Regions from separate parts of the Streptomyces sp. ICC4 genome, predicted to be linked through region 3. Evidence: riboswitches for the same ligand, from Rfam matches in the RefSeq annotation. Region 3 holds a riboswitch; each other region holds the start of a gene.

Region 1 (10,107 bases), 110 kb from region 3:
CTCACCCACGGGATCGCCGTGACGATCACCGCGTCGCAGTCCGGCGAGGCCAGCGCCGCGCTGACGGCCGCGCGGAAGTCCTCGGGCGAGGCCGCCGTCGTCAGGTCCAGCGGCGCGAGCGGCCGCAGCCCCTCCGTCAGGCAGGCGTCGTAGGTGAGCACCCCGAGCGACTCGGAGTTGCCGAGGATCGCCACCCGGGGGCCGGCCGGCACCGGCTGCGAGGCCAGCAGCAGGCCGACGTCCACCAGCTCCGTCACGGTGTCGACCCTGATCACGCCCGCCTGCCGCAGCAGCGCGGAGACCGTCGCGTCGGGCAGCCGGGTACCGGGGACCAGATGGCCGGCGGGGCTGTGGCGGCCGCCCCTGGCGACGACCACCGGCTTGACGGCGGCCGTGCGCCGGGCGATCCGGGTGAACTTCCTCGGGTTGCCCAGGGTCTCCAGGTACATCAGGGCGACATCGGTCGCGTCGTCGTCGTACCAGTACTGGAGGATGTCGTTGCCCGAGACGTCCGCCCGGTTGCCGGCCGAGACGAAGGAGGACAGCCCCTCCCCGCGCCGCAGCAGTCCGGAGAGCAGCGCGATGCCGATCGCCCCGGACTGGGTGAACAGGCCGACCCGTCCGCGCGCGGGCGCGGGAGCCGGTGCGAGCGAGGCGTTCAGCTCCACCTCCGGCGCGGTGTTGATCACCCCGAAGGCGTTCGGCCCGATCAGGCGCATCCCGTACGAGCGCACCTGCCGCACCAGTTCGCGCTGGCGGGCCAGGCCCTCGGCCCCGCTCTCCCCGTATCCGGCGGACAGCACCACCAGGCCCTGCACCCCGTGTTCGCCGCAGGCGGCCACCGCCTCCGGGACGCGGTCCGCCGGGACCGCGACCACCGCGAGGTCGACCGGGGCGCCGATGTCGCCGACCGAGCGGTAGGCCCGTACGCCGTCCAGCAGGTCCCCCTCGATGCCGGGGGCGCGGGCCTCGTTGACGGCGTAGAGGTGTCCGTGGAAGCCGCTGTCCCGCAGGTTGCGCAGGGCGGCCGCGCCCACTCCCCCGCCGGAGCGGCTGACTCCGATCACCGCCACCGATCCCGGGGCGAGCAGCCGCTGCACGGAGCGGGCCTCGGCGCGCTGTTCGCGGGCGCGCTGGACGGCGAGGGACTCGGCGGTGGGCTCGAGGTCGAGGGTGAGGTGGACCGAGCCGTCCTCGAAGCTGCGCTTCTGCTGGTAGCCGACGTCCGTGAACACCTTGATCATCTTGGTGTTGGCGGGCAGCACTTCGGCGATGAAGCGGCGGATCCCGCGCTCGCGGGCCACAGCGCCGATGTGTTCGAGCAGGGCGGAGGCGACCCCGCGCCCCTGGTGGGCGTCCTGGACGAGGAAGGCGACCTCGGCCTCGTCGGAGGGACCGGTGGCCGGGCGGCCGTCGGAGCCGATCCGGTCGAAGCGGACGGTGGCGATGAACTCCCCGCCGATCGTCGCGGCGAGGCCGACCCGGTCCACGTAGTCGTGGTGCGTGAAGCGGTGCACGTCGCGGTCGGAGAGCCGGGGGTAGGGGGCGAAGAAGCGGTAGTACTTCGACTCGTCCGAGACCTGCTCGTAGAAGCTGACCAGCCGGCCCGCGTCGTCGGTGGTGATGGGCCGGATCCGGGCGGTTCCGCCGTCGCGCAGGACGACGTCCGCCTCCCAGTGGTCCGGGTACGAGGGGTCCGACTCCGTGGTCATGGGGCCACCTTAAGGCGCGAACGGTTCAAGTGGCCCGGGCGCGGCGCATCGGGCAAGCTGGCGCGAATCAGTGCAAGCTGGGATAGGTCGAACGGCGGGCGGATTCGGGCCGAAGGTCGGTCCGACCATTCCGGACGTCGTGAGAGACTGGTCTAGACAACCGTAAGAACCTGAAGGGCATCACCATGGCAGAGCGCCGCGTCAACGTCGGCTGGGCCGAGGGCCTGCACGCTCGTCCCGCCTCGATCTTCGTCCGTGCGACGACCGCTTCCGGCGTCCCGGTGACCATCGCGAAGGCCGGCGGCGAACCCGTCAACGCCGCCTCCATGCTGGCGGTCCTGGGCCTCGGCGCCCAGGGCGGCGAGGAGATCGTCCTCTCGTCCGACGCCGAGGGCTCCGAGGCCGCGCTGGACCGCCTCGCGAAGCTGGTCGCCGAGGGTCTCGAGCAGCTCCCCGAGACCGTCTGACCCCTTCGGGTTCGACCCGCAGGACCTCGCACCGCGAAGCCGTTGCCCCCGACCCCGGTCGGGAGCAGCGGCTTCGGCGTTTTTCGCCCGGCGGACTTCGATTCCGGCGGTCGGCCCGCGGAAATGAATTCCCTGGAACACCGCGCCATTGCGCACGGAATTCCCGGCGCCGAATCGGGCGATGCCGCCAGGATATCCAACCTTTGTATACGGCGAATGTTAAAGCGAGCCGCTCGCCGTGTTTACGGCAGGTTGCAAAGTCCTCACGCGTATGCGGTGCGCCCCGGCCGCCCGGTCCGCGTGGAGCGCGGTCAGCGCCCGGGCCCGCTCGGCGTCGCCCCGGGCCACCGCGTCCACGATCGCGCCGTGCTCCGCCCAGGACTCCACGGGCCGCGCCGGGGCCTCCACCACGTACATCCAGGCCACCTTGTGGCGCATCTGGGTGAGCAGCGAGATCAGCCCGGGGCTGCCGGACGCCTGGGCGAGCGTCTCGTGGAACCAACCCCCCAGCGAGCGCAGATCCTCCCCCTGGCCCCTCCTGGCCCGCTCCTGGCCCAGTCTGACCAGGCCGCGCAGCACCTTGAGGTGGGCCTCGCTGCGCCGCCGGGCCGCCCGGGCGGCGGCGAGGGGTTCCAGCAGCATCCGCAGCTCCAGGAGGTCGGCGGCCTCCTGCTCGGTCGGCTCGGCCACGCAGGCGCCGGCGTGCCTGCGGGTGGTCACGAACCCCTCGGACTCCAGCGTGCGCAGCGCCTCGCGCACCGGGACGCGCGAGACTCCGTACCGGCGGGCCAGCACCTCCTCGGTCAGCCGGCCCCCGGGGCCGAACACCCCGGAGACGATGTCGTCGCGGATTGCTGTGCATACCGTGTGCGCGGGAATTCGCAAGACCGGACCTCCGCCTATTTCGTATGACTGTGCGCGCTGCGACTCTATTGCAACACACGATAATTTCCGAGGGCGGCCGGTAATGCGAAACATTCACACAACGCGAAGGCCCCGGCTCGGGAGAGCCGGGGCCTTCGCGGAAGAAGTGCGGTGCGGGGCGGTGTCCGTCAGACGGTGACGCCGTGGGAGCGCAGGTAGGTGATCGGGTCGATGTCCGAGCCGTAGTCGGCACCGGTGCGGGCCTCGAAGTGCAGGTGCGCGCCGCTGGAGTTGCCGCTGTTGCCCGACAGGCCGATCTGCTGGCCCGGGGCGACCTGCTGGCCCACGGAGACGCTGAGCTTCAGCATGTGGCCGTACTGGGTGTAGGTGCCGTCCGCGTGCTTGATGACGACGTTGTTGCCGTACGCGCCGCCCCAGCCCGCCTCGACCACGGTGCCCAGGCCCACGGCGTGGACCGCGGTGCCGGAGTCGGCGTGGAAGTCGATGCCGGTGTGGCTGCCGGAGGACCACATGCCGCCGCTCGCGTGCCACTGGGTGCTGACGTAGGAGCCGTCGATCGGGGAGACGAAGGTGTTGAGGCGCTTGCGCTCCTCCTCGCGGGCGGCGCGCTCCGCGGCCTCGCGCTCGGCCTTGGCCTGGGCTTCGGCCTTCGCCTTGGCCTCGGCGGCCCGCTGCTTCGCGTCGGCTTCCGCCTTCGCCTTGGCGGCGGCGGCTTCCGCGGCGCGCTGCTGGGAGTCGGCCTGGGCCTGGATCTCGCCCGCGAGCTCGTCGGCCACGACGATGGTGTTCAGGCCGGTGTCCTCGAGCGAGGGGGCCTTGTCCGCGGCGAACGCGGGACCGGCCAGGGAGCCGACGACGCCGGTGGCGGCGAGGGCGGCTATGCCGGCGTAGCCGGCGGTCTTGCGGCTCATACGACTGGAACCACGGTGCTTGCCGGCGGCACGACTGCCATACGCCATGAAGGGGCTGATCCTTTCCTTCCCTCTCGCCTACCGGGTTAGCTGACGGGTTCGGAGCAGGAAGGTCTCCTACGGGCCTCCTCTTGCGAGGGGGTCCGATTCACCCCAGGGACACATGTGGGTCCCCGGCTCCCCAGGCTCGCGCCTGACGGGGACTCGGCGATCGCTGTCCGGTGCCGCGGACGCGGCGGGTACAACTGACGGACAGCACGGACGACGCTAGGCGGATCATCAGTCAATCGCCAAACAGACGCGCCTTTTTGTTGCGTACGCCACACCACATACAAGCAACCACGCGACTAAACAGGCAAAAGGGACTCCGGCGGACAAGCCGCCGGAGTCCCCTGGATCGCCCGTCAGTTGGAAACGACCGTCACCTCACCGATCCCCAGGGCCCGTACGGGCTCCTCGATCTGCGAGGCGTCGCCCACCAGGACCGTGACCAGCCGGTTCACCGGGAAGGCGCTGACGACCGCCGAAGTGGCCTCCACCGTCCCGGTCTCGGCGAGCCGCGCGTACAACTGCGCCTGGTAGTCGTCCGGGAGCTCCTGCTCGACCTGGTCGGCGAGCGTGCCCGCGACAGAGGCGGCCGTCTCGAACTTCAGCGGGGCCACGCCCACCAAGTTCTGCACCGCCACATCCCGTTCGGCGTCGGTCAGACCGCCCTCCGCGAGGGTCCGCAGCACCTTCCACAGGTCGTCCAGCGCCGGGCCGGTGTTCGGGGTGTCCACCGAGCCGCTGATGGCGAGCATCGAGGCGCCCTTGCCGTCGGCGGTGGAGCGCAGCACCTGTCCGAAGGCGCGCACGCCGTAGGTGTACCCCTTCTCCTCGCGCAGCACCTTGTCCAGGCGGGAGGTCAGGGTGCCGCCCAGGCAGTACGTGCCGAGCACCTGGGGCGCCCAGACCCGGTCGTGGCGGTCCGGACCGATGCGCCCGATCAGCAGCTGCGTCTGGACGGCGCCGGGCCGGTCCACGATGACCACGCGGCCGGTGTCGTCGGCGGTGATCGGCGGGACCGGGCGCGGCTCGGCGGTGTCGCCGGTCCAGTTGCCCAGGGTGTCGGCCAGGACGGCGTCCAGGTCGATGCCGGTCAGGTCGCCGACGACCACCGCGGTGGCGGTCGCGGGGCGCACGTGGGCCTCGAAGAAGGCGCGTACGGCCGCGGAGTCGATGCGGGCGACCGTCTCCTCGGTGCCCTGGCGCGGGCGGGACATCCGCAGCGAGGCCGGGAACAGCTCCTTCGAGAGCTGCTTGGCGGCACGGCGCTGCGGGTTGGCGCTCTCGTGCGGGATCTCGTCGAGCCGGTTGCGCACCAGGCGGTCGACCTCGTCGTCCGCGAAGGCGGGCGCGCGCAGCGCTTCGGCGAGCAGGCCCAGCGCCTTGTGCAGCCGGGAGGCCGGGACCTCCAGGGAGACCCGCAGGCCCGGGTGGTCGGCGTGCGCGTCGAGGGTGGCTCCGCAGCGCTCCAGCTCGGCCGCGAACTCCTCGGCGGAGTGCTTGTCGGTGCCTTCGGACAGGGCGCGGGTCATGATGGTGGCCACGCCGTCGAGGCCCTCGGGCTCCGCGTCCAGCGGGGCGGCGAGGTTGATCTCGACCGCCACCACCTGCTGGCCGGGGCGGTGGCAGCGCAGCAGGGTCAGGCCGTTGGCCAGTACCCCGCGCTCGGGGGCCGGGAAGGCCCACGGCTGCGGCTCGCCGGCCTCGGGGCGCGGGTGGAAGGTCATCGTGACGGCTGCGGTGTCGCTCACTGCTCCGCCCCCTCGTTCTCGTCGCTCGCGTGGGTTTCTTCCGTGTCGTCGGCTGCGTTGGCTTCGAGCGGCTCGTACACGAGCACCGCGCGGTTGTCCGGGCGCAGTCGGGCCGCGGCCACGGCCTGCACCTCCTCGGCGGTGACGTCGAGGACGCGCTGGACGGCGGTCAGCGCCAGCTGCGGGTCGCCGAACAGCACCGCGAAGCGGCACAGTTCGTCGGCGCGGCCGGACACCGTGCTCAGCCGGTCCAGCCATTCGCGCTCCAGCTGGGCCTGGGCGCGCTCCATCTCCTCGGCCGTCGGGCCCTCGGCGGCGAACCGCGCGAGCTCCTCGTCGACGGCGGCCTCGATGGCGGGCACCTCGACCCCGCTGGAGGTCTTGACGTCCAGCCAGCCCAGCGACGGCGCGCCGGCCAGCCGCAGCATGCCGAAGCCGGCCGCGACGGCGGTCTGGTCGCGGCGTACCAGGCGGTTGTGCAGGCGGGAGGACTCCCCGCTGCCCAGCACGGTCAGCGCCACGTCGGCGGCGTCGCATTCGCGGGTGCCGTCGTGCGGGAGCCGGTAGGCCGCCATCAGCGCGCGGGCCGGAACCTCCTCGACGATCTCCTCGCGCAGCTGCTCGCCCATGGTCTCGGGGAGCGAGCCGTCGCGCGGCGGCTGCTTGCCGTCGTGGCCGGGGATGGTGCCGAAGTACTTCTCGACCCAGGCGAGCGTCTTCTCGGGGTCGATGTCGCCGACGACCGACAGCACCGCGTTGTTGGGCGCGTAGTACGTACGGAAGAAGGCGCGCGCGTCCTCCAGGGACGCGGCGTCCAGGTCGGCCATGGAGCCGATCGGGGTGTGGTGGTACGGGTGGCCGTCCGGGTACGCGAGGGCGGTCAGCTTCTCGAAGGCCGTACCGTACGGGACGTTGTCGTAGCGCTGGCGGCGCTCGTTCTTGACGACGTCGCGCTGGTTCTCCATGGACTCGTCGTCCAGGGCGGCCAACAGCGAGCCCATCCGGTCCGCCTCCAGCCACAGCGCGAGCTCCAGCTGGTGGGTCGGCATCGTCTCGAAGTAGTTGGTGCGCTCGAAGCTGGTGGTGCCGTTGAGGGAGCCGCCGGCCCCCTGGACCAGCTCGAAGTGCCCGTTGCCGGAGACGTTCTGCGAGCCCTGGAACATCAGGTGCTCGAAGAGGTGAGCCAGGCCGGTGCGTCCCTTGACTTCGTGGCGCGAGCCGACGTCGTACCAGAGGCAGACCGCGGCGACCGGGGTCAGGTGGTCCTCGGACAGCACCACGCGCAGGCCGTTGGCCAGCCGGTGCTCGGTCGCTGTGAGGCCGCCGGAGCCGGCCTGGGCTGTGGCCGTGTGACCCATGGGCATGTGGTCCCTTCGATCGCGATGCAGAGATTCCTGTCAGACCTGCCACTGTATGCAAGCGTGTCGGGAGCTGGAGAAGTTCCCGGCCCACTCCTGGGTCGGAGTCGGCGTTGTCGGTGCCTCGGGCCACAATGGTCCGCGTCACCCCACTGTCCGAAACCTGCCGCCTATACACAGCTGACGCTGCCCGCGAGCTCCTCCGAGGCGTTCCTCGTGGCCGAAGGACGCCTCAGCACGCCTCCGCCAGCCGCCCCAGGCGTTCCCGCACCTCCCGCACCTCCCGCGCCCGGCCCGAGTCCCCGGCCCGCTCGAACGTCGGGAGCGCGCTCTCCCAGGGCGACGGGTGGCGGCGCGGGGTCGAGCGGGACCCGGCGCGCGGCCGGCGCGAGCCGCACGGTGGCCGCGTCGGTCCCGCGCAGGCACCACTCGACGAGGCGGGCGACCGCCCGCGCACGCTCGTCCGGCGTGTCCGCCTCCTCCGCGAGCTCCGGGCGAGCGCCCGGACCAGGCAGTGGAACTGGTAGCGGCCCGGCTCCGGGGACTCCAGCAGGTGGGCGTCGACGAGCGCCTCCAACCGGGCGGGCGACGTGGTTGTGGAGCGAGGCGTGCGCCGTGGCCGGAACCGACTCGCCCCACATCGCCGCCTTCACCGTGTCCCAGGACACCAAGGCGTTGGCCCGTAACAGGAGCACGGCCGGCAGGGTGCGCGACTTCGGTGCGTCGACCGGCCGGGCCGCACCCACCCCTCGCGTCCTCCACGGTGACGATCCCTCTCGTGCCCCGCCACCAGCCCCCCACGGGAGGTCATCCGATGCGCATCGTAGGCACGGGACCACGGATTCGCCGGTCCGTTTCGAGGGGTGGGCGCGGCGCGGCAGCCGACCTGGGTCCCTGCCGTCAACGCCTAGTGCTGTGACCGGGAAGGTTTGCCGGGTCGCGGTGTCCGGTGCGGTGCATCTCCCCCGGCTACCGCTGGGAGGGGCCCCCGGGCGGAGGACCACGGCTAGCACTAGGGGATGATCAGCATCTTTCCGCGCGCCTCGCCCCGGTGGAGCCGTTCGACGGCCTCGGGGGCCTGCGCGAGCGGGAAGGTGCGCTGGACGGCCGGGGACAGCGTGCCGTCCTCGACGTGCCGCCGCAGGACCTCGAGGTCGCTCTGGCGTTCGGCGGCGAAGATGCCGCCCAGCGTGTGGCGCACGAAGGGGTTGAGCAGCGCGGCCCGCAGCACCCGGTCGATGCCGCCGAGCCAGCGGCCGCCGCCCTCGCCGCCGACGATGACGAGCCTTCCGCGCGGCATCAGGGCGCGCCTGAGGTGGGACAGGCCGCGGTTGCCGGCGGTGTCGAGGATGAGGTCGTATTGGCGCACTCCGTCGGCGAAATCCTCGCGCGTGTAGTCGATGGCCTCGTCCGCGCCGAGCGAGCGCACCAGCTCCGTCTTCGCGGTGCTGCACACCCCCGTGACGTGCGCGCCGTACGCCTTGGCGAGTTGCACCGCGAAGGTGCCGACCCCGCCCGCGGCGCCGATGACCAGGACCCGCTGCCCGGGCCGCACGCGGCCCACGTCGCGCAGGGCCTGGAGGGCGGTCAGGCCGGAGAGGGGGAGCGCGGCCGCCTCCTCCAGGGGGAGCCCGGCGGGCTTGTGCGCGAGCTTGTCCTGCCGGGCGCACACGTACTCCGCGAAGGAGCCCTCGCAGATGCCGAACACCTCGTCCCCCGGCTTGAATGCGCTCACTCCCCCGCCGACCGCTTCGACCCGGCCGGAGACCTCCCGGCCGCGTACGGCGACCTTGGGCGCGCGCAGTCCGTACCCCATGAGCCTGAGCAGGTAGGGCCGGCCGCTCATCAGGTGCCAGACCCCGGCGTCCACTCCGGCGGCCCGGACGGCTATGAGCACCTCCCCGGGGCCCGGCTTCGGCGTCTCGACGTCCCTCAGCTCCAGTACGTCGCTGGATCCGTATGTGTCCTGCACGATCGCCTTCACGGCGCCGTCCCTTCCTCGTCGGTGTACTGGAATACCTGCTCGAGCGGCACGGCGAAGACGCGGGCGATCCTGAACGCCGTCTCGAGCGAGGGCGAGTAGCGGCCCTTCTCGATGGCGATGACGGTCTGGCGGGTCACGCCGATGCGCTCCGCCAGCTCCGCCTGGGTCATCTCCGCGCGCTCGAAGCGCAAGATCCTGATCCGGTTCGTGATGCCGGTCGGCTTCACCACGACTGGAACCCCCAGCGGTAGGCGGCGAGCTTCACGACGGAGCCGAGCACCGCCGAGAGGACGAAGCCCAGGTAGATCACGTTGGAGATCCAGAAGCGGTCCGCCCCCGCCATCGACAGGATCAGCGCGGCCACGGCGCCGATGACGAGGAAGGACTGCCCGGCGTGCTCGCCGAGGCGGCCGATCTCCTTGTCCCGCTGGTCCTTGACGTCGGCTTCGCCGGGCGAGGCGGCGGCGACCGCCACGTGCAGGAGGATCGAGGCCGCGATGGCTCCGCCGACCGTCCAGAGCAGCGGCGCGATGTACGGGACCTCCGTGAGGGGGACGCCGTCACCGGCCCGGCCCAGCACGAGGGCCAGGTAGACCGCGTACCCGGCGACCGCGACCACCCCCATGACCCACGCGCGCTTCTCTTCGAAAGCCACAGCCACTCCCATGTAAAACAACTTTGACATGACGAATGTAAAAGGATCCATACCCCGTGTCAATGATTTCTTACATCGTGCCGCGTCGGCCGGTCCCGTCACGCGGTACGGGCCGGGATCCGCGGGCGGGCGGGGGCCGATACTGATCTTCATGAACGACACGGCCACGGCCACCGCCCTCGCCCACGCCCTGGAACGGATATCCGGACACGTCAGCCGGTTCGACGCCCGCTTCGAGCAGTACTTCGACACCCTCGGGGAGCGCATCGACCTCCCGCTGCCCAGCCGCTTCGCCCCGCGCTGCCTGGAGCTGCTGCGCGAGCTGTCGACGCGCGGCGG
Region 2 (10,107 bases), 6.1 Mb from region 3:
GCGCGTGCTGGGCGTTCGGCGGGCACCAGGCGTTCTCGACGCCGGCCTTGCGGGCCGCGAGGTCGGGAACCTGGGCGTTGTCGCCGGCGGTCCAGATGTAGTCGGTGCCCGTGACCTGGAGGGTCGGCTGGGCGTCCACGTGGCCGCGGGGGCCGAGCGGGAGGCCGTAGCGGGCCAGCACCGGGTTGGGCTTGACGCCGGCGGTCCACACGATGGTGTTGGAGTCGACCTCGAGGCCGTTCTTCAGCACCACGTGGCCGTCCACGCAGGAGTCCATGGAGGTGCTCAGGTAGATCTCGATGCCGCGGGACTCGAGGTGCTCCTTGCCCCAGGTGCCGAGCTTGGGCCCGACCTCGGGGAGGATCTTGTCGGCCGCGTCGACCAGGATGAAGCGCATGTCCTCGCGCTTGATGCTGGAGTAGTACTTCGAGGCGTCGCGGGCCATGTCCTCGACCTCGCCGATGGTCTCCGCACCGGCGAAGCCGCCGCCGACGAAGACGAAGGTGAGGGCCTTGCGGCGGACGTCCTCGTCCGTCGTGGACTCGGCCTTGTCGAGCTGCTCGAGTACGTGGTTGCGCAGGCCGATGCCCTCTTCGACGCCCTTCATGCCGATGCCCTGTTCGGCGAGGCCGGGGATCGGGAAGGTGCGGGAGATGGCGCCGAGCGCGATCACCAGGTAGTCGAAGGGCAGCTCGTACGCCTCGCCGACCAGCGGCGTGACGACGGCGACCTTGCGGTCCTGGTCGATGCTGGTGACCCGGCCGGTGAGAACCTCAGCCTTGGGCAGCACGCGTCGCAGAGGTACGACGACGTGCCGAGGCGAGATGCTGCCTGCGGCCACTTCGGGGAGGAAGGGCTGGTAGGTCATGTACGAGCGCGGGTCGACGACCGTGACGGTCGCCTCGCCGTAGCGCATCTTCTTCATGATGCGCTTGGCTGCGTACAGGCCTACGTACCCACCTCCTACAACGAGGATCCTGGGACGCTCCGTGGTGCTCATGGAACGAGTATCCAGCACCCCATGGAGTGACGCTCGTGAGCCCCTTCACAAGGGACTCGAGACCCTCTGCTACACTCCGCCGCCCACGTGACCGAGGTCATGGCGCGGGACGGGAACCACGGTGTAACGGGAGGCGTTGAGCACCAGTCCTGAACTGGGCTCCGACCCTCTAAGCGGAGTAGACCACCCGGTTCGTGGATACCTACCGCCGGAGCCTCCCGGCGTCCGTCATTCGCACGAACGCTCGCAAAAAGAAGGCCCGGAGGGCCCTCGAGTCACCCAAAAGGCCCCTCAAGAGCCCTCACGGGCATCTTTTCCTTGTGAAGAACTTCACGAAGTTCGTGTGGACGACGGGACCTAAGGCCTCCGTAAGAGCCCCGGAAGACCTCCCGGAGCCCCCTCGGGACCTCGGTCAGGCGATCGACCAGGCGATTCCGTCGAGGATGTCGTGCTCGGAGACCACGACCTCCGAAGCCCCGACCCGCTCCATGACGGCCAGCAGGACCAGCGCGCCCGCGCCGATCACGTCGACCCGCCCCGGGTGCATCACCGGGATCGCCGCGCGCTCCGCGTGCGTCAGCGCCAGCATCCGCTCGCTGATCTCGCGGACCTTCCCGTAGGGGATCCGTGAGTGGTGGATCGCCGCCGAGTCGTACCGCGTCAGGCCCAGCGCGATCGCGGCGACCGTGGTCACCGAGCCGGCCAGCCCGACCAGGGTGCGCGCCTCGCCCAGCGGAACGCTCGCGGCCGCCAGGTCCAGCGCCGCCTCGATGTCCGCCCGTACGGCGGCCACCTGCGCCGCGGTCGGCGGGTCGGTGACGACCCCGTCGACCACCAGGTGGCGCTCGGTCATCCGCACGCAGCCCACGTCCACGGAGCGGGCCGCCCGGACGTGGTCGTCGCCGACCACGAACTCCGTGGAGCCGCCGCCGATGTCCACCACCAGGAACGGCTTCTCCAGGTGGTCGGTGCCCGTCAGCTCCTTGGTGGCGCCGGTGAAGGAGAACTCCGCCTCCTGGTCGCCGGAGATCACCTCGGGCTCGACGCCCAGGATGTCCAGCACGCCCCGGACGAACTCGTCCCGGTTCTCGGCGTCCCGGGAGGCCGAGGTCGCCACGAAGCGCACGCGCTCGGCGCCGAGCTCCTTGATCACCGCCGCGTACTCGCGGCAGGCCGCGAAGGTGCGCTCCAGGGCCTCCGGGGCCAGCCGGCCCGTCCGGTCCACGTCCTGACCGAGGCGCACGACCGTCATCCGGCGGTCCAGCTCGACGAACTCCCCGGTGGCGCCGTCGCAGTCCGCGACGAGCAGGCGGATGGAGTTCGTACCGCAGTCGATGCCCGCGACCCGGGTCACGCGCCGGTGTCCTTCTGCTCCGCCTTGTCCCCGCACGGGGTGACGCAGGCGCCCTTGGCCCACCACTCGGGCAGCATCGCCAGGGCCTCGTCGCCGAACGGGTTCACGCCCGGGCCCGCGGCCAGCGAGTGGCCGACCAGCACGTGCAGGCACTTGACCCGGTCCGGCATGCCGCCGGCGCTCGGGAAGCCCTGGAGCACCTCGATGGCGTCGCGGCGGGTGATGTAGTCCTCGTGCGCGGCCCGGTAGGCGTCGGCCAGCTCCGGGTCCACGGCGAGCCGGGCCTGCATCTCCTTCATCACGCCGTTGGCCTCCAGCGTGCCGATCGCACCGGCGGCCCGCGGGCAGGTCAGGTAGTACAGCGTCGGGAAGGGCGTGCCGTCGGGGAGCCGCGGGGCGGTCTCGACCACGTCCGGCTGCCCGCAGGGGCAGCGGTGCGCGATGGCGCGCAGCCCGCGCGGCGGGCGGCCGAGCTGCTGCTGGAACGCCTCGATGTCGGCGGCGGTCGGCTCGGTCCGGTCGGTCTGGGGCGGGGGCGTCTGCATGCCTGGAGGAAGTCTTTTCGTTCTCGTGGATGGGTGCGTACCGACGTCGGGTACGTCGGGTACGTCGTCAGTCGCCCGGGCGGTCGGCCTTGTCGACGCCGTCCCAGACGTTGGAGTACCAGGGCCGGTCGGTGGCGGCCTGTCCGCTGCGGCGGTGCTCGGCGGCTTCGCCCCCGGGGTCGCTCATGATGTAGCTGATCTCCCCCGGCCGGACGAAGTGCAGGTGCTTGCGCGCCTGCTGCTCCGCGTAGGCGTTGTCCTGCCAGCGCGCCTTCTCGTCCCGCAGCCGTTCCAGCCGCTCCCGCGCGGCGGTGGCGGCCTTCTGCTGCTCCGCGATCTCCGAGCGCTGGGACACGTACTGGCGCATCGGATAGGCGAGGGCGACGACCAGGGTACAGAGGACGAGGACGAGCAGGGCGGCCCGGCCGGTGAGCCGGCTGCGGCGGACCTGCCGCCTGGACTGGGAGCGGTAGACGTGCGCCGCGGTCCGCTCGCCCAGCTGCTTGAGCCTCGTCGCGGTCGAGAACGTGGCGAACCGGTCCCGGTTCCCGGCCATTGATCCGCCTCCCCTGTCACACGCGCTACGCAATACGTCCCCGCACACGGTACGGGACCGAGTGCGGGGACGTAGGGAGGCGTGCGCCCTAAAGGACGGTTCAGCCCTTACTGTGCTTGATCAGTTCGCAGGGCGAAACCGCGGGAAGGCGCTGCGGCCCGCGTACACCGCGGCGTCGTCGAGGATCTCCTCGATGCGCAGCAGCTGGTTGTACTTGGCGACGCGGTCCGAGCGGGCCGGGGCGCCGGTCTTGATCTGGCCGCAGTTCACGGCGACCGCGAGGTCGGCGATGGTGACGTCCTCGGTCTCACCGGAGCGGTGCGACATCATGCACTTGAAGCCGTTGCGCTGGGCCATCTCGACGGCGTCGAGGGTCTCGGTCAGCGAACCGATCTGGTTCACCTTGACGAGCAGGGCGTTGGCCGAGCCCTCTTCGATGCCGCGGGCGAGACGCTCCGGGTTGGTGACGAAGAGGTCGTCGCCGACGATCTGGACCTTGGCGCCCAGCTTGTCGGTGAGGGTCTTCCAGCCCGACCAGTCGTCTTCGTACAGCGGGTCCTCGATGGACACGAGCGGGTACGCGGAGACGAGCTCCTCGTAGTACTCGGTCATCTCGGCGGCCGAGCGGGACTGGCCCTCGAACTCGTACTTGCCGTCCTTGTAGAACTCGGACGCGGCGACGTCGAGCGCGAGCGCGATGTCCTTGCCCGGGACGTAGCCGGCCTGCTTGATGGCCTCGACGATGAGGTCGAGCGCGGCGCGGTTCGACTCGAGGTTCGGCGCGAAGCCGCCCTCGTCGCCCAGACCGGTGGAGAGGCCCTTGGTGTGCAGGACCTTCTTGAGGGTGTGGTAGACCTCGGCACCCCAGCGAAGGGCCTCGGAGAAGGACTCCGCGCCGATCGGGGCGATCATGAACTCCTGGATGTCGACGTTGGAGTCGGCGTGCGACCCACCGTTGAGGATGTTCATCATCGGAACGGGCAGCAGGTGCGCGTTCGGACCGCCGAGGTAGCGGAACAGCGGGAGGTCGGAGGCCTCGGCCGCGGCGTGCGCCACGGCGAGGGAGACGCCGAGGATGGCGTTGGCGCCGAGGGAGCCCTTGTTCTCGGTGGCGTCCAGGTCGATCATCGCCTGGTCGATCAGGCGCTGCTCGGTGGCGTCGTAGCCGACGAGCTCCGGGCCGAGCTGCTCGATGACGGCGAGGACGGCCTTCTCGACACCCTTGCCCATGTAGCGGTTGGGGTCACCGTCACGGAGCTCTACGGCTTCGAACGCTCCGGTGGAGGCGCCGGACGGGACTGCAGCACGGCCGGTGCTGCCATCGTCGAGGCCCACCTCGACCTCGACCGTGGGATTGCCTCGGGAGTCCAGGATTTCCCGGGCTACGACGACGTCGATGGACGGCACGAGCATCTCCTTCTGGGATGTGACGCTGAGTGTGCGGTGGCGTGTCAGGCCGTGGGATGGCCTTGCCGCTTAGAGCCTAACCGCCTCGGGGCAGTCGGCCAGCCGACCGCCCGGGTCCTGGGACGAAAAAGGGCCTGAATGCCCCTCTTACAGGACATAGGACCCTTGATCATCGGGGATTTCCGGGCCCGCCACCGGCCCGGACCCGGCACACAGCACCGCCCGGCGCGAAGGGGGTTGCGCGCCGGGCGGTGGAATACTGCGCGTTGCGAACGCGGGACCTACGGCTGTTGCCGCAGGGTTCAGCTGACCTTCAGCTTCTGGCCCGGGAAGATCAGGTCCGCGTCCGAGACGATGTCCTTGTTGAGCTCGAAGAGCTTCTCCCAGCCGCCCGGGACACCGTTCGCCGCGGCGATGTTGCCCAGCGTGTCGCCGGACTTGACCTCGTAGGAGCCGTTGCCCGTCTTGGGGGCCTCGGTCTTCGGTGCGGCGGCCGGGCGCTCGGAGCGGGTGGTCGGAGCCTCGGTGGAGCGCTTGGTCTCCTTCTTCGGCTCGGCCTTCTTCTCCTGCTTCTTCGGCTCGGCCTTCGGCTTGGGGGTCTCGGCGGCCCCGCCCGTGTAGGACGAGTTCGACAGGCCCACGCCGCAGGACGGCCAGGCGCCCTTGCCCTGGCCCTTGAGGACCTTCTCCGCGATGGCTATCTGCTGCGACTTGGAGGCCTGGTTGGCCTGCGCGGCGTACGACTTGCCGCCGTACGCGGCCCACGTGGAGGACGAGAACTGCAGGCCGCCGTAGTAGCCGTTGCCCGTGTTGATGGACCAGTTGCCACCGGACTCGCACGAGGCGACGCGGTCCCACTCGGAAGCGGTCGCGGCGGACGCGGTGCCGGCGGTCATCAGCGGGGCCGCCACGGCGACACCGGCGACACCGGCGAGCGTGATGATGCGGGCGGCTTTGGAGCCGCGACGGTGCTTGCCCTTGCCGGAAATCAGCATGGAGTTCTCCTCACCGACGCCTACGAGGTGAGCTGTCGGGTTCGGGCGAGTGAGTGCCCGGACGAGCGGCCTAGCGCCCGTCTTAACCCCTAGCCGGTTCCGTGGCCGTCTCTCAACGGCCGGTTCCGGCGCCTACCTTGGTTCCCCCGCTCCTGCCTTCGGCGCTTACGCGACGAGTGTTCCCTCCGTCCGCCGGCAGGATTCGGCGATGCGGTCGAAGGAGCCCGCGGTGGCGGGCGACTCAGAAGGTAGACAGGTCTCTCCCCGATGTTCAACGAGAGACATCGGGGAGAAACAGGGCCTGCTTGCACTCTTCCCACCGGTGTTTGCGCAGGTGAGGGCAGGGTTTGCGGAACGCTGCGGACCGGACACGCCAGTTGACCTGAAGAGACACATGTCTCACTTACAGAAAACGGACAATCAACTGTTTCCGGACGACCTAACTGCCCTTATTCGTCGGTTAGATCCAGGTTCTGGCCGGGCTTGATCAGGTCCGCGTCCCCGCCGATGACCTGCTCGTTGGCCTCGTAGAGCGCGTTCCAGCCGCCCTTCACCCCGTTGGCGTCCGCGATCGCGGCCAGGCTGTCGCCCGCTTTCACCGTGTACGTGGGGTCCGACGCGGCGTCAGACGTGACGGGCGCCTCGACGGCGGCCGGGCCGCGGTGCTTTCCGCCGCTCTGCGCCGCGCCCGCCGCCGGTGCGCCCGGCGCGGCCGGGTCCGCGGGAGCCGACGGGTCGGCAGGTCCCACGGGAGCCACGGGGGCGGTCGGGGACGCCGGGTCGGACGGGGCCACCGGAGCCGTCGGGTCCGCGGGCACGGAGGGGTCCGCGGGCTGCTCCGGGTCCGTGGACGGCGGCGTGGGAGCCGTCGGGCTCGTGGGGGCCGTCGGGTCGCCCGGCAGCCCGGGGGGCGTCTCGGGGAGGACCGGGTCGGGCATGACGGGCAGTCCGCTGGGCGCCCCGAGCGGGTAGTCGGGCAGCAGGAAGGACGGCGAGGCGGCCGGGGAGGGGCTCCCGGGCGTCGGGGCCCCGAAGTCCGTGGACGGCGTACCCGTGCCGAGGTAGGGGATGGAGTCGTCCGGGCGGGACGGGGCCGGGGAGGGGGACGCGGTGCCCTTGGGCAGGCCCGGGTCCACAGCGGCGGCGGGCGCCTCCTGGGTCAGTCCGGCCGGCACCCCGCACAGCGGCCACGCCTGGGGGCCCTGGGAGGCCAGCACCCGCTCGGCGACGGCGATCTGCTGGGAGCGGCTGGCGAGGTCGGCGCGCTCGGCGAAGTCGAGCCCGCCGGCGTTTTGCCACTGCTCCTGCGTGAACTGCAGCCCGCCGTAGGCGCCGCTGCCGAAGTTGGCGCTCCACGTGCCGCCGCTCTCGCATTCGGCGACCTTGTCCCACGTGGAGGTCTCGGCGGCGCTGGCGCCGGTGGCCGCGAGCAGCGGCAGGGCCAGCGCGGAGCCGGCGACGCCGGCGGTGACGACAAGTGCGGGCACTTGTCGGGGGCGTCTGTGGCGGCCGTTCCCGGAACGCATGAGGCTGCACCTTTCGCATAACGGCGGGGTAACGGCAGAACCTAGCGGCCTTCGAACGCCTGTCACAAGTTCGGGCTCGAACTGGCTCCGGGTCACCCCGGTTTCAGGTGTTTTGGGGGGTGAACCGCACCGGAAGCGTCCGCAGGCCCCGCATGATGAGCCCGCCGCGCCAGCGCAGCTCCCCGGTGGGCACGGCCAGTTCCAGGTCGGGCAGGCGCGTCAGCAGGGTCGCGAGCGCGGTCTGCCCTTCGAGCCGGGCGAGCGGGGCACCCAGGCAGTAGTGGATGCCGTGCCCGTACCCGAGGTGCTGGTTGTCGGTGCGCGAGAGGTCGAGGGTGTCCGGGTCGGCGAACCGCTCGGGATCGCGGTCGGCGGCCGCGAGGACCACCAGCACGGGGTCGCCGGCCGCGATGTCCTGGCCGCCGAGGACGAAGGGCTCCGTGGCGAACCGCCAGGTGGCCAGCTCCACGGGGCCGTCGTAGCGCAGCAGCTCCTCCACGCCGGTGGCCAGCAGGCCGCTCTCGCCGGCCGCGAGGGAGCGCTGGAGGCGTTCGCGCTGCTCCGGGTTCATGAAGAGGGAGTGGACCCCGTTGCCGATGAGGTTCACGGTGGTCTCGAACCCGGCGAAGAGCAGGATGAAGGCCATCGCGGTGGCCTCGGCCTCCGTCAGGTGGTCGCCGTGGTCGCTGGCCCGGATCAGATCGGAGATCAGGTCGTCGCCCGGGGCGTCGCGCTTGCGGTGGATGAGCTCGCCGAGGTAGGTCCGCATCTGCTTGACCGCCCGGGCCACACCGCCGCGCGGACCGCCTCCGTGCCGGATCATCATCCCGGCCCAGTCGCGGAAGTCGTCCTGGTCCTCTCGCGGTACGCCGAGCATCTCGCAGATGGCGTAGATGGGGAGCGGGAAGGCGAACTCGTGGATGAGATCCGCCTCCCCCTTCTCCGCGCCGTGCTGCCTTTCAATGATTTGGTCGATGAGCTGGTCGGTCAGCTCCTGCACCCGCGGGGTGAACTCGGCGATCCTGCGCGGGGTGAACGCCTTGGACACCAGCCGCCGCAGCCGGGTGTGGTCCGGCGGGTCGATGTTGAGCAGGTGCGTCATCAGCTCCGCCTTGCGCTCCCCCGGGATCCCGGTCTTGCCCTTGGCGTGCGCCGGCTCCGCGTGGTGGGCCGGGTTCTTGCTGAGCCGCTGGTCGGCGAGGGCCTGGCGGGCGTCGGCGTACCGGGTGACCAGCCACGCGTCCACCCCGCTGGGGAGCTTGGTGCGGTGCACGGGTGCGTGCTCGCGCAGCCAGGCGTAGGCCGGGTACGGGTCGGTCGCGAACTCCCAGTCGAACAGGGTCGGACCGGGAGGCGCGCTGGGCTCCGCGGCGGGCTCGGCCGGGGGCGGGACGGGGACTTCGGGGGTCTGCTCGTGCACCCGGAGACCGTATCCCGCCCGCCGCCCGTCACCCCATATGGCCGGTTCGTCGCGGCTGTCCGTAGATCCGCCTTCGCTTGACCTCACGTTCTCCGGCATTCCTACTTTCGGTTTTGTGGATGTGAGGATCTTGAAAAGCAGTTTCGCGGTGGTGGAGAGACGGGCCGAGCACGCGGTCAAGTTCTTCTACTCCCACCTCTTCTGGCACAACCCCGGAGTCCGTGAGCTCTTCCCGGCCTCCTTCGAGGACATGGAGCGGCAGCGGGACCGGCTCTTCGCGGCGCTCACCCATGTGATCGCCCACCTGGAGGACGAGACGCTCGTCCCCTATCTCCGCGACCTCGGGCGCGACCACCGCAAGTTCCTGGCGGGCCCCGAGCACTACGCGGCGGTCGGCTCCAGCCTGCTCGCCGCGCTCGCCGAGACCTCCGGCGAGGCGTGGACCCCGGCGGTGGAGAAGGCCTGGGCCGAGGCCTACCAGGTGATCGCCGACGCGATGACGGCCGGCGCCGCCGACAGCGAGGACCCGCCCTGGTGGGACGCGGAGGTCGTGCGCCACCTGCTGTACGGCGAGGACATAGCCGTCCTGACCCTGCGCCCGCACGCGCCCTTCCCCCATCAGCCCGGCCAGTACGCGAGCGTGAGCAGCGACCGCGTCGCGACGACCTGGCGCACCTACTCGATCGGGAACGCGCCCCGCCCCGACGGGACGGTCGACCTGCACGTCAGCCGGATCGAGGACGGGCGCCTGAGCACCTCCCTGGTCCGCGAGGCGCAGCCCGGGGACGTGCTCAGGCTCGGCGCGGCCGGCGGGCAGATGACGTTCCGGCGCGAGGACCGCCCGGTCAGCTTCATAGCCGCCGGCACCGGCTGGGCGCCGGTCCGCGCCATGCTGGAGGACCTGGCGGAGCATCCTCCCGATCAGGACGTGCGGCTCTTCGTGGTCGCGCGGGACGCCGCGCACCTCTACGACCGCCCGCTCGTCGACGCGTACGCGGCCGCCTTCCGCTGGCTGAGCGTCACCTACATCACGCCCGCGCCCGGGCAGCACCGCAACCAGGCCACCGACCGGCTGGCGACCGCGCTCAGCAACCGCGGGCTCTGGCCCGACCAGGACGTCTACCTGAGCGGTCCGCCGCAGTTCATCGAGGAGATCTCGTACCTCCTGGAGGAGCTCGGCGCCCGGCCCGCCCGGATGTTCCACGACTCCGTCCCGGCCAGTGGCGGGGGCCACGGCCGGCCAGGACGGCCGACGGGGTTCGGGGAGTGGTTCCTGAACCGCCCCGACCCGCACTGGCACAACC
Region 3 (10,107 bases):
ATAGCTCCATGGCACGTCATATGGCACGTCATCGCAGACGCTTATGGGCCTGGCTGCTGGCCGGGGTCCTCCTGGTCACCGGGCTGGCCCTCTACCAGGCCGAGCGGACGGGGAACACCGAGTCCTCCGCCGCTTCGTGCCCGGACAGCGCCCTTCAGTGTCCCGGTGAGGACGGCGCCCTCGTCACCCCCGAGCCCTCCGCGGACCCCTCCGCTTCGGTCGGTCCGAGCCCCTCGGAGACCGCGCCGCCGTCCCCTTCCGCCACTCCCCCGCCGGCCGGCAGCGCGCCGCCGTCCCCGGCCGCGCCCGCCTGCACCTCGGCCTCGCCGGGCGCCTGCGGTTTCCCCGATGCGCGCACCACCGGTCCGCGGATCGGGCTGGAGCGGCACGACACGGGGAACATGTCCGTGAAGACGGACGGGATGGTCATCAAGGGCTGGGACATCAAGGGCTCCCTGGACGTCTACGCGAACGACGTCACCATCATCGACAGCAAGATCACCTCGGCCAACTGGTGGGGCGTGAACCTCCGTCCGGGCTTCAAGGGCCTGCGGGTCCTGCACACCACGATCACCGCGATCCCGGGCAAGGGCCCCGACAACGGGGGCGTCAACTACGCGGTCTCCAACATGGGCGAGAGCTCCATCGAGGTCGGCTGGTGCAACATCTCGGTGTTCGGCAACGCCCTGTCCATGGGCCAGGGCAACCTGCACGACAACTTCGTCCACGACATCGCGGCCTTCCGCAACCTGGGCGGCGAGTGGCAGCACACGGACGCCGTCATCAGCGGCGGCGGCAACAAGGGCCGGCTGACCATCCGCCACAACACCCTGCTCAACGCGGTCCCCGTGGACCGGGGCGCCAGCGCGGCCCTCGGGCTCTTCGCCGACACCGGCGTGGTCTCCAACGTCATCGTCGACCGCAACTGGCTGGCCGGCGGGGCGTACGCGCTCTACGGGGGCGGCCCGGGTGCGACGGGCATCCAGGTCACGGACAACGTGTTCTCCACCCAGTACCACCCCAACAGCGGAACCTACGGGGCCGTCGCCGCCTGGAACGCCGGCGGCGCGGGGAACGTCTGGAGCGGCAACCGCACGAGCGACGGCCGGCCCGTCGTCCCCGAACCGACTCCCTGAAGACCGGAAGGACATCATGCGCCGCATCGCCCGGGCCCCCTGGGAGCTGCTCAAGCGGGCCTTCGGCTGGCTGGTGCTCTTCGAGGCCAGGAACAAGCTCCTGCTCGCCCCCTCCGCCGTGCGGCTGCGCCGTTTCGAGGACGCCGAGACCGTCCGGCTCGCCGCCCTGACCGGCCGGCCGCCGACCGCCCTGGTCGCCACCGTGATCGCCACCCACCGGCGCCCCGAGGCGCTGCGCGCCGCGGTCCTCTCGGCCCTGGCCCAGACCGTGGCCGACCAGGTGGTCATCGTGGTGGACGACGGCGCGGGACTGCCCGAACTGCCTGCGGATCCCCGGTTGTTCGCGGTGTCGCTGGACCGCAACACGGCAACGGCCGGTGTCGTGCGCAACGTCGGGATACGGCTGACCCGTTCGCGCTACGTCGCCTTCCTCGACGACGACAACCTGTGGGAGCCGGACCACTTGGAGCAGGCCCTCGCGGTCCTGGAGCCGGCCGGCGGTCCCGACGCCGTGTACACCGCGCTGCGCCGGGTGCTCCCCGACGGTACCGAACGGGACGTGCTGTCGGTGCCGTTCGACCGCCGGCGCTCCGCCCACGAGGCGTTCCTGGACACCAACGCCTTCGTGGCGCGCCGCAACCGGTCGCTGTACTTCAGCCGGCTGCGGCGCACCCCCGAGGTGCTGCCCCGCGAGGACTGGGAGCTCGTACGCCGCTACAGCCGCCGCCACGAGGTGCGCCACGTGCCGCGGCCCACGGTCCGCTACCTGGTCAACCCGGAGAGCTTCTACACCGCCTGGGACGGTCCGGCGCCCTCCGGGTGACCCGGCGGGTTCAGGGCCCGGGGGTGGCGCGCAGCGCGGTCGGGCTGGCCAGGGCCCGCGCCGCCGCCCGGCTCGCGGGCCGGCCGAGGGCGGCCCGCGAGGTCTCGCGCAGCAGTACGGCCGCCCGGAAGGCGGTGGTGGCCGCCGGCCCGTGGCGGCGCCCGTAGAGCCGCACCCGGTTGAGGGTCAGCAGGGTCCAGAGCCGGGGCGACACCTGCGAGTCCCCGCCGAGGTGGACGGCCTCGGCGGCGGGCTCCAGGCGGGTGGCGAAGCCGCGGTCGCCGGCCCGCAGGCAGTACTCCGTCTCCTCCGAGTACAAGAAGAACGATTCGTCCCAGGCGCCACAGGCGTCCAGGCACTCCCGGGAGAGTGCCATCAGCGCCCCGGTCGCCCAGTCCGCGACCGTGGCCCGCCGGTAGGCGGCGGGATCGGTGACCAGCTCGCTCCACAGCGGGAAGCGGCCGGCCCGGCGGTTGCCGATCACCGCCTCGCCCAGGGCGCGCGTCACGCGCGACTCCCGGCGCAGCGAGTGGTGCAGCGTCCCGTCCTCCTCGTGGAGCAGGGGGACGCTGATCCCGACCCGGCCGCCCCCGTCGAGGGGGGCGCCGAGCGCGGCGACGAGGAGTCCGGCGCAGCCCCGCCACATCCTGACGTCCGGATTGCACACGAGGGCGGCGCTGAACCCGCCGGGTCACCCGGAGGGCGCCGGACCGTCCCAGGCGGTGTAGAAGCTCCCCGCCCCCCGTACGGCCGGGTCCGGCCGGGTCCTACAGCGGCAGCAGGTCCGGCCGCTTCGCCTCGACGTGGTCGCCGGAGGACTCCCCGCGCAGCCGCCGTCCGATCCACGGCACCAGGTACTCGCGCGCCCACTGGATGTTGTCCCGGGTCACGTCCACCGATCCGCGCGGCCGCAGCGGCGGCCACGGCTGGTCGGGGTCGGCGGGCACCTCCATGCCGAGCACCTGCGCGGCCCGCAGCGCGACGCGCGTGTGCCCCTCGGGCGACAGGTGCAGCCGGTCGGCGTCCCAGGCCCGCCGGTCCTGTACGGACTTCAGCGACCAGAGGTCGAGCACCGGGCAGTCGTACCGGTCGGCGATGGAGTGGACGTGCGCGCTGAAGGTCGCGATCTTGCCCCGGATGTGCTTGAGGACCGGCACGTCCCGCGTGTCGAAGCCCGTGGTGATCATGACCCGGCCCACCGAGCGGGTGAGGTCGCGCACGGCGGCCTCGTACCGCTCGGCCACGTCGTCCGGGTCGCTGCCGGGCCGGATGATGTCGTTGCCGCCCGCGCAGAAGGTGACCAGGTCCGGTTCGAGCTCCTTGGCCCGGGGGACCTGCTCGGCCACGATCTGGTCCAGGAGGCGGCCGCGCACGGCCAGGTTCGCGTACCGGAAGTCGTGCTCGTCGCGCTGATCGGCCAGGAGTACGGCCAGCCGGTCCGCCCAGCCGAGAAACGTTTCCCCGGGTCCCGGGTCCCCGATGCCCTCGGTGAAGCTGTCCCCGATCGCCGCGTACGAGCCGATGGTCTTGAGTGTCGTCGTCGTCGCTGCCACGGGACCACATCCTTCACCCCGACCCGCCACCTACGCGACCGTAGCCACGGTCTTACGGACCGTGATCTTCACCACCCGTCAGGTGGGGAATAGGAGAACGGTGCCGGCGGGACCGGGACCCCCCTCCGGTCCCGGCCCCGCCGGCGTCAGACGAGCAGCCGGGTTCCGGCGCTCGGCAGCTTGCTCCACCAGTGGCCGTACCGCCGGTAGACCTCCGGATCCCGGTCGGCGAGGAAGGCCGTCAGCGACCGGGCCTCGGCCGCGAGCGCCTCCCAGACCTCCTCCGGCAGCGGGTGGAAGGCGGTGACCTCCACTCCCCCGGGCGCCGGGCGCCACACCCCGGCCACGTACCCGTCGACCAGCAGGGTCGCCAGCGTGTCCCCGTTCACCCGGGTGACGAGGCTCCGGTACTGCGGCGGGATGACCCGGCCCCGGTCGGAGTACGCGAGCAGGATGCTGTCCCACATGGCCATCAGCCGGGGCGGCGCCGGCGTGTCCCCGTCCGGCAGCGGCGCGCCGGGGACGTCGAAGAGCTCCTCGCCGCCCGGCCCCTCCAGCCGCCGCAGGCCGTGGGAGAGCTCGGCTTCCCGCAGCGCCTGCCTGACCCTGCCCCGCTGGACCAGCGCGAACTGCGCCACGTCCGCCACCGAGGCGGGCCCGAAGCCCTCCAGGTAGCGCACGACGAGCGCCCGCAGGGACTGCGCGGAGGCCTCGGGATCGGCGGGGACCGCCCGCGTCGTCCCGTACCGGGACGCGACGTACGACGGCCGCTCGCCGAAGGACCACGGGTGCGCGGTGGGCGCGTGCAGCAGCGGCGCGTACTGCCGAAGTCCCCACCAGGCTCCGGGCTGCGGCGGCTCGCCCAGCCGCTGTTCCAGCCACCGCTCGCACTCCGCGGCCGTACGGGGCCGGTCGGCGAAGGCCAGCAGCCGCGGCACCAGCTCGTCGGCGTCCTCGGCACTCAGCCCCGACGCCGTGAACCGGCTGCCCAGCCGCGCCGCCCGCACCCCCGGCTGCACCGCCTCGCGGAAGGCGGGGAAGTCGTCGGCGTGCACGGCGTGCAGGGTGATCCGCATCAGGGTCGACTTGACGATCTCGCGGCCGGTGAACGCGGCGTCGAGAGCGGCCGGATCGAAGTCCGCGAGCCGGTTCCACAGCGCGAGGTACGGCGAGGCGGCCTGCTGCGCCTGCAGCGCGACCACCCGCCGGACCCCGTCGGTGACACCGAGCGCCTCGCGCCCGAGCAGCAACTGCCGTGCGAGGGTGGAGCGGTTGAGCTCCCTTGCCGTGACCGCCATGCCGTGCACCCCGTCCCGTGAGCGGACGGGCAGTCTAGTGCTGCGACCGGGAAGGCCCACCGGGTCGCGGCGCCGGACGGAGTCAGATGCTGACGCCCTTCGACCGCAGGTAGGCCAGCGGGTCGATGTCCGAGCCGTACGAGGGACCGGTGCGGATCTCGAAGTGGAGGTGCGGGCCGGTCACGTTGCCCGTGGCGCCGGAGAGGCCGACGGTCTGCCCGGCGCTGACGCTCTGGCCGGACGAGACGTTGAGCTGGGAGAGGTGCGCGTACTGGCTGTACTTGCCGTCGGCGTGCCGGATGACGACCTCGTTGCCGTACGCGCCGCCCCAGCCGGCGGAGACGACGGTGCCCGCCCCGACCGCCTTCACGGTGCTGCCGGTGCTCGCGGAGAAGTCGACGCCGGTGTGGTAGCCGCTGGACCACATGGACCCGGCGACCTTGTACGCGGTGGAGGCGCCGCCGCTGACCGGGGAGACGAACCCGGCCGAAGCGGGGGCGGCCTGCTGCTGCTTGGCGGGGGCCTTGGGTGCGGGCGCCTTGCGTGCGGGCGCCGCCGGGGCCTCGGCGCCGCCGGAACCGGACGCGTCTTCGGCGGACTCGGAGGAGTCGGCGGACTGCTCGGCCGGCGCGGCCGGCGCGGCCGGAGCGGCCGCCCGGCTCGGAGCGGCCTCGGCCGTGCCCTTCGCGCCGAGCGTCAGCTTGAGGCCCGGGTGGATCAGCGACGGGTCGGACCCGACGGCAGCCCGGTTGTCGGCGTAGAGCTGCTCCCAGCCACCGCTGAGGTGCCGGCTCTCGGCGATCTTGGAGAGGTGGTCCCCGGGCACCACGGTGTAGACGGTGGGGGCGGCCTGCGCAGTGGCGGGCGCGGCCTGGAGCGAGGCCGGGACCTGCGGCGCCGAGGCCGGCGCGGTGGCAGGTGCGGTGGCGGGTGCGGCGGCCGGGGCGCCGGCCGCGTGGGCGCCGGCCGCCCCGAGCAGCGGAAGCGCGAGGGCCGCGCCACCGGTGCCGGCGGCGGCGAAACCACGGGATATCGAGCGGGACTTCGGACGGCGGTGCTTACCCGTTCCAGGCATGGCGAATTTCCTCTCCGACGCCTGCGAGGTGAGCTGTCGGGTTCGGACTGGAGATGTCCGGCCGCCCACGTGCCGGCGAACAGCACATGTACGGCTTCACCCCGAGCTGTCCCGTTGTAAAGATCTCGACGGAGATCCGGAACAGCGGCTTACCTGGTTCCCCCGCTCCTGCCGCGCGCGTGAATAGTCGGATGCGGTTTCCGGTCGGCGGCAGGATTAGGCGGTCCGTCCGGATCGATCGCGAACGTAATCGAGTCCGGCCGCACGGAACAAGTCTTGAATTCCCCAACAGAATCTTGAAGATGACGGTGCGCCGGAATTCTGGTCACCCTCCGTCCATTCCGCACCTTCAACGACCGCTCCGGCTAGGCAATTCGGCATTCGCGATCAGGCACTCACCGTCACCGTATGATCTGGCTCACGGGACGTGTCCGATCTCGGCGCTCGCCATGGCAAGTTGGCCACAAGTAGCGTAATTCGGACACCAGCGACGACGACACGGAGGACCCCTGTGACCCAGCGGATATCCCAGACCCCCCACGCGGGGCCGACCCTGGCCGGCGTACGCAACTTCCGCGACGTGGGCGGGCTGCCGACCACGGACGGACGGAGGGTCAAGACGGGACGACTGTTCCGAAGCGGACATCTGGCGCATGCCACCGAAACCGATGCACAGTTCCTCGCTTCGCTCGGGCTGCACACCGTCTTCGACTTCCGCAACGACGCCGACCACGCGCTGGAGGGCCCGGACGTGGAGCTTCCCGGCGTGCGGAACATCAACATCCCGCTGTCTGACCCGGCGGACGGCCGGGAGTTCTGGACGATGGTCCGCGACGGGGACCTCGCCCAGCTCCGCGAGATCCTGGGTGAGGGCAAGGCCGTCGCGCGGATGTCCCGTTCGTACCGCACGATCATCAAGACCCGCACCGCCGAGCACAGCCGGGTCGTCCACGCCCTCGCCGAGGACAGCGTCCCCGCCCTCATGCACTGCGCGGCCGGCAAGGACCGGGCCGGCCTGTCGATCGCGGTCACCCTGCTCGCGCTGGGCGTCGGGCGCGAGGCGATCGTCGCGGACTACCTGGAGTCCAACGCCCCGCACAACCGCTACCGGGTCCGCCGGGGCAGCGAGGCGGCCCAGCCCCGCACCGCCGAGGTGGCGGAGCTGCTCGCCCCGCTCTTCGACGCCCGCGCCCCGTACCTGACCGCGGCCTTCGAGACGATCGACGAGGAGTGGGGCGGGGCGGAGCGCTACCTCGGCGAGGGGCTCGGGCTCGCACCCGAGACCCTCGGCCGGCTGCGCGACCGGCTGCTGGACTGACCTCGCGCGGCACAACACGGCACACACGGCGCGGGGCGGGCCGCCGGGTCCGCAGACCCCGCGGCCCGCCCCGCCCGTCCGCTCAGCGGTTGGCGACCGCCTGCTTGACCAGCGTCCTGCCGAAGTCCCACATCAGCGCGCCGCCACCGTGCGCCTCGTCCATGACCTCGCGGAAGGCGCCGACGAACCGGTCGACGTCCGCCTCGTCCACGATCAGCGGCGGGATCAGCTTGATGACTTCGAGGTGGTCGCCCGAGACCTGCGTGAGGATCCGGTGCTTCTGCAGCAGCGGCACCACGACCATCTGCGCGAACAGCCCCTTGCGGGCCGCCTGCAGCATGGTCCACCGGCTCCGCAGCCCCAGCGAGGACGGCCGGCCGAACTCGATGCCGATCATCAGCCCGCGTCCCCGTACCTCGTGCAGCAGCTCGTACTCGTCGACCAGCCCGGCGAGGCGGCCGCGCAGCAGGTCGCCCATCGCGCGGGCGTTGGCCACCACCCCCTCGTCCTCCATGACGCAGAGCACCGCGAGTCCGGCCGCCATCGCCTGCGCGTTGGAACCGAAGCTCGCGGAGTGGACGAGCACCCGGTCCATGGACGAGTAGACCTTCTTGAAGATCCAGTCCTTGCCCAGGGTCGCGCCGACCGGGACGTAGCCGCCCGAGAGGGCCTTGGCCACGCACACCAGGTCGGGTTCCACCCCGGCCTCGTGCTGGTAGGCGTAGAAGTCCCCGGTCCGTCCGAGGCCGGTCTGCACCTCGTCCGCGATCAGCAGCGCCTTGTGCCGGTGCAGCAGCTCCTGCGCGGCAGCCAGGAAGCCGGGCGGGGCGGCGAGCACCCCCTTGCCCTGGATCGGCTCGACGACGAAGGCCGCCACGTCGCCCTTCTTCAGCTCCCGCTCCAGGGCGGCCAGGTCGCCGAGCGCGATCCCGGTGTCGGGGAGCAGCGGGGCGAAGCCGTCCCGGAAGCCGGCTTCGCCGTTGACCGACAGCGAGCCGGTGGTGAGCCCGTGGAAGGCGTGGTCGCAGTAGAGGACCCTGGGCCGCCCGGTGGCGTACCGGGCGAACTTCAGGGCCGTCTCCACCGCCTCGGTGCCGCTGTTGCCGAAGAAGACCCGGTCCAGGTGCGGGCTGTGGGCGAGCAGCTTCTCCGCCAGCAGCCCGGGCAGCGGCTGGCAGTCGAAGCGGGTGAGGTCGGCGAGCTGGGCGTCCAGGACGTCGTGCAGGGCCTGTTTGACCACCGGGTGGTGGCGGCCGAGGCCCATCACCCCGAACCCGGCCAGCATGTCGAGGTAGTCGTTGCCCTCGGCGTCCCAGAAGTGGGCCCCCTGGGCCCGCTCGTAGACCTTGTCGAAGCCGATGGTGTGCAGCATCCGGGGCAGCTGGTGGTTGAGGTGGCGGGCGTGCAGCTCGTACCGCTCCGCGCCGCGTTCGGCCAGCAGGGCGCCGAGGTCGAAGCCCTTGCCCCGGCCGCGCCCGCCCGATCCGCCCGCCGCGGCCGCCGCCCCGCCTGCCGCGGCCGCCTCCCCCGCCCGGCGCGCGTGGCCCGCGCTCATGCCGACTTGTCCCGGTTCCCGCCCATGGTCTCGCGGACCGCGCGCAGCGACTCCTTCAGCGACCCCATGGTGGCGAGGACCGCGGTGGGCTCGTACCCGCAGTGCGCCATGCAGTTCGCGCAGCGCGGGTCCTTGCCGCGGCCGTACTTGCTCCAGTCGGTGTCGTTGATCAGCTCCCGGTACGAGGGCACGTATCCGTCGCTCATCAGATAGCAGGGGCGCTGCCAGCCGAAGAGCGAGTAGTTCGGAATGGCCCAGGCGGTGCACGGGAAATCCACCTTGCCTTCCAGGAAGTCCAGGAAGAGCGGGGAGTGGTTGAGGCGCCAGCGCCTGCGGTTGCCGCCCGAGAAGGCCTTCTTGAAGAGTTCCCGGGTCTGTTCCACGCCCAGGAAGTGCTCCTGGTCGGGTGCCTTTTCGTAGGCGTAGGCGGGCGAGATCATCATCTCGTCCACCTGCAGGTCGTCATTGAGGTAGTTGAGCACCTCGATGATCGTCTGCGGGGTGTCCGTGTTGAAGAAGGTGGAGTTCGTCGTCACGCGGAACCCGCGGCTCTTCGCCTCCTTGATGGCGGCGACCGCCTCGTCGAAGACGCCCTCCTTCGCCACCGACTCGTCGTGGCGCTCGCGCAGTCCGTCGATGTGCACGGCGAAGGCGAAGTAGGGGGACGGCGTGAACTTCTCGATCTTCTTCCGGAGCAGCATCGCGTTGGTGCAGAGGAAGACGTACTTCCGCTTCGCCACCAACTGGCGCACGATCTCGTCGATCTGCGGGTGCATCAAGGGCTCGCCGCCCGCGATGGACACCATCGGCGCGCCGGATTCGAGCACGGCCCCGACGGCCTGCGCCACGGGCATGCGCTGCTTGAGCACGCCGGCCGGGTGCTGGATCTTGCCGCACCCCTCACAGGCGAGGTTGCAGGCGTAGAGGGGTTCCAGTTCGACGATCAGCGGGAACTTCTCACGCTTGCGCAGCTTCTGTTCGAGAAGATACGTCCCGACCCTGATGGTCTGTCGCAGTGGCATTGCCATCTGGCTCACCTCCTGGGGAGCAGCAAAGAACGGTGCCAGTCATAAAACGCGGGCAGTACGGCACGCAGTACGCGAAAGGCTGATATTCCCCCCCGAACGGTGCCGATGCGGACGAGCTCATGCTCCGGAGCGTCCACGATCACCCGGACGGCCGCAACCGGGCGCTCCGCACCGTCGGCAACGGTCCCGCCCCGGGTCGCGGTCCACAAGGTGGCCGCGGACTCCATGTCGACCCCGATGGCACCGGTGGCGCGCAGCTGCGCGCGCTCCTGGCCCCGGACGACGTGGTCGGATCCGGTCAGTGCGCCGAGGTGCACGGTC

The links. Region 3 has a riboswitch for cyclic di-AMP ahead of DRB89_RS36210 (LysM peptidoglycan-binding domain-containing M23 family metallopeptidase). Riboswitches for the same ligand answer to the same signal wherever they lie in the genome.
Region 1: another riboswitch for cyclic di-AMP. It lies ahead of DRB89_RS35615 (M23 family metallopeptidase); the one in region 3 lies ahead of DRB89_RS36210 (LysM peptidoglycan-binding domain-containing M23 family metallopeptidase).
Region 2: another riboswitch for cyclic di-AMP. It lies ahead of DRB89_RS07455 (transglycosylase family protein); the one in region 3 lies ahead of DRB89_RS36210 (LysM peptidoglycan-binding domain-containing M23 family metallopeptidase).

The regions. Positions count from the first base shown of each region.
Region 1 is NZ_CP030286.1:7,583,101-7,593,207, forward strand. Features, by position in the region: partial or broken gene DRB89_RS35600 (GNAT family N-acetyltransferase) at 1-1,712, opposite strand, end outside; gene DRB89_RS35605 (HPr family phosphocarrier protein) at 1,898-2,179, shown strand; gene DRB89_RS35610 (GntR family transcriptional regulator) at 2,399-3,064, opposite strand; gene DRB89_RS35615 (M23 family metallopeptidase) at 3,232-4,023, opposite strand; cyclic di-AMP (ydaO/yuaA leader) riboswitch at 4,036-4,195, opposite strand; gene DRB89_RS35620 (pitrilysin family protein) at 4,380-5,747, opposite strand; gene DRB89_RS35625 (pitrilysin family protein) at 5,768-7,135, opposite strand; gene DRB89_RS35635 (NAD(P)-dependent alcohol dehydrogenase) at 8,142-9,113, opposite strand; gene DRB89_RS35640 (helix-turn-helix transcriptional regulator) at 9,110-9,343, opposite strand; gene DRB89_RS35645 (hypothetical protein) at 9,337-9,768, opposite strand; gene DRB89_RS35650 (polyprenyl synthetase family protein) at 9,920-10,107, shown strand, end outside.
Region 2 is NZ_CP030286.1:1,643,457-1,653,563, reverse strand. Features, by position in the region: gene DRB89_RS07480 (NAD(P)/FAD-dependent oxidoreductase) at 1-1,000, opposite strand, end outside; gene DRB89_RS07475 (Ppx/GppA phosphatase family protein) at 1,413-2,354, opposite strand; gene DRB89_RS07470 (DUF501 domain-containing protein) at 2,351-2,899, opposite strand; gene DRB89_RS07465 (septum formation initiator family protein) at 2,967-3,455, opposite strand; gene eno (phosphopyruvate hydratase) at 3,576-4,868, opposite strand; gene DRB89_RS07455 (transglycosylase family protein) at 5,165-5,857, opposite strand; cyclic di-AMP (ydaO/yuaA leader) riboswitch at 5,860-6,031, opposite strand; gene DRB89_RS07450 (transglycosylase family protein) at 6,307-7,344, opposite strand; gene DRB89_RS07445 (cytochrome P450) at 7,487-8,722, opposite strand; gene DRB89_RS07440 (globin domain-containing protein) at 8,952-10,107, shown strand, end outside.
Region 3 is NZ_CP030286.1:7,696,974-7,707,080, forward strand. Features, by position in the region: gene DRB89_RS36180 (oligosaccharide flippase family protein) at 1-4, shown strand, start outside; gene DRB89_RS36185 (hypothetical protein) at 21-1,136, shown strand; gene DRB89_RS36190 (glycosyltransferase family A protein) at 1,153-1,959, shown strand; gene DRB89_RS36195 (glycosyltransferase family 2 protein) at 1,970-2,626, opposite strand; gene DRB89_RS36200 (SGNH/GDSL hydrolase family protein) at 2,727-3,512, opposite strand; gene DRB89_RS36205 (winged helix DNA-binding domain-containing protein) at 3,659-4,810, opposite strand; gene DRB89_RS36210 (LysM peptidoglycan-binding domain-containing M23 family metallopeptidase) at 4,893-5,885, opposite strand; cyclic di-AMP (ydaO/yuaA leader) riboswitch at 5,889-6,085, opposite strand; gene DRB89_RS36215 (tyrosine-protein phosphatase) at 6,397-7,203, shown strand; gene DRB89_RS36220 (aspartate aminotransferase family protein) at 7,286-8,758, opposite strand; gene hpnH (adenosyl-hopene transferase HpnH) at 8,755-9,786, opposite strand; partial or broken gene DRB89_RS36230 (1-hydroxy-2-methyl-2-butenyl 4-diphosphate reductase) at 9,792-10,107, opposite strand, start outside.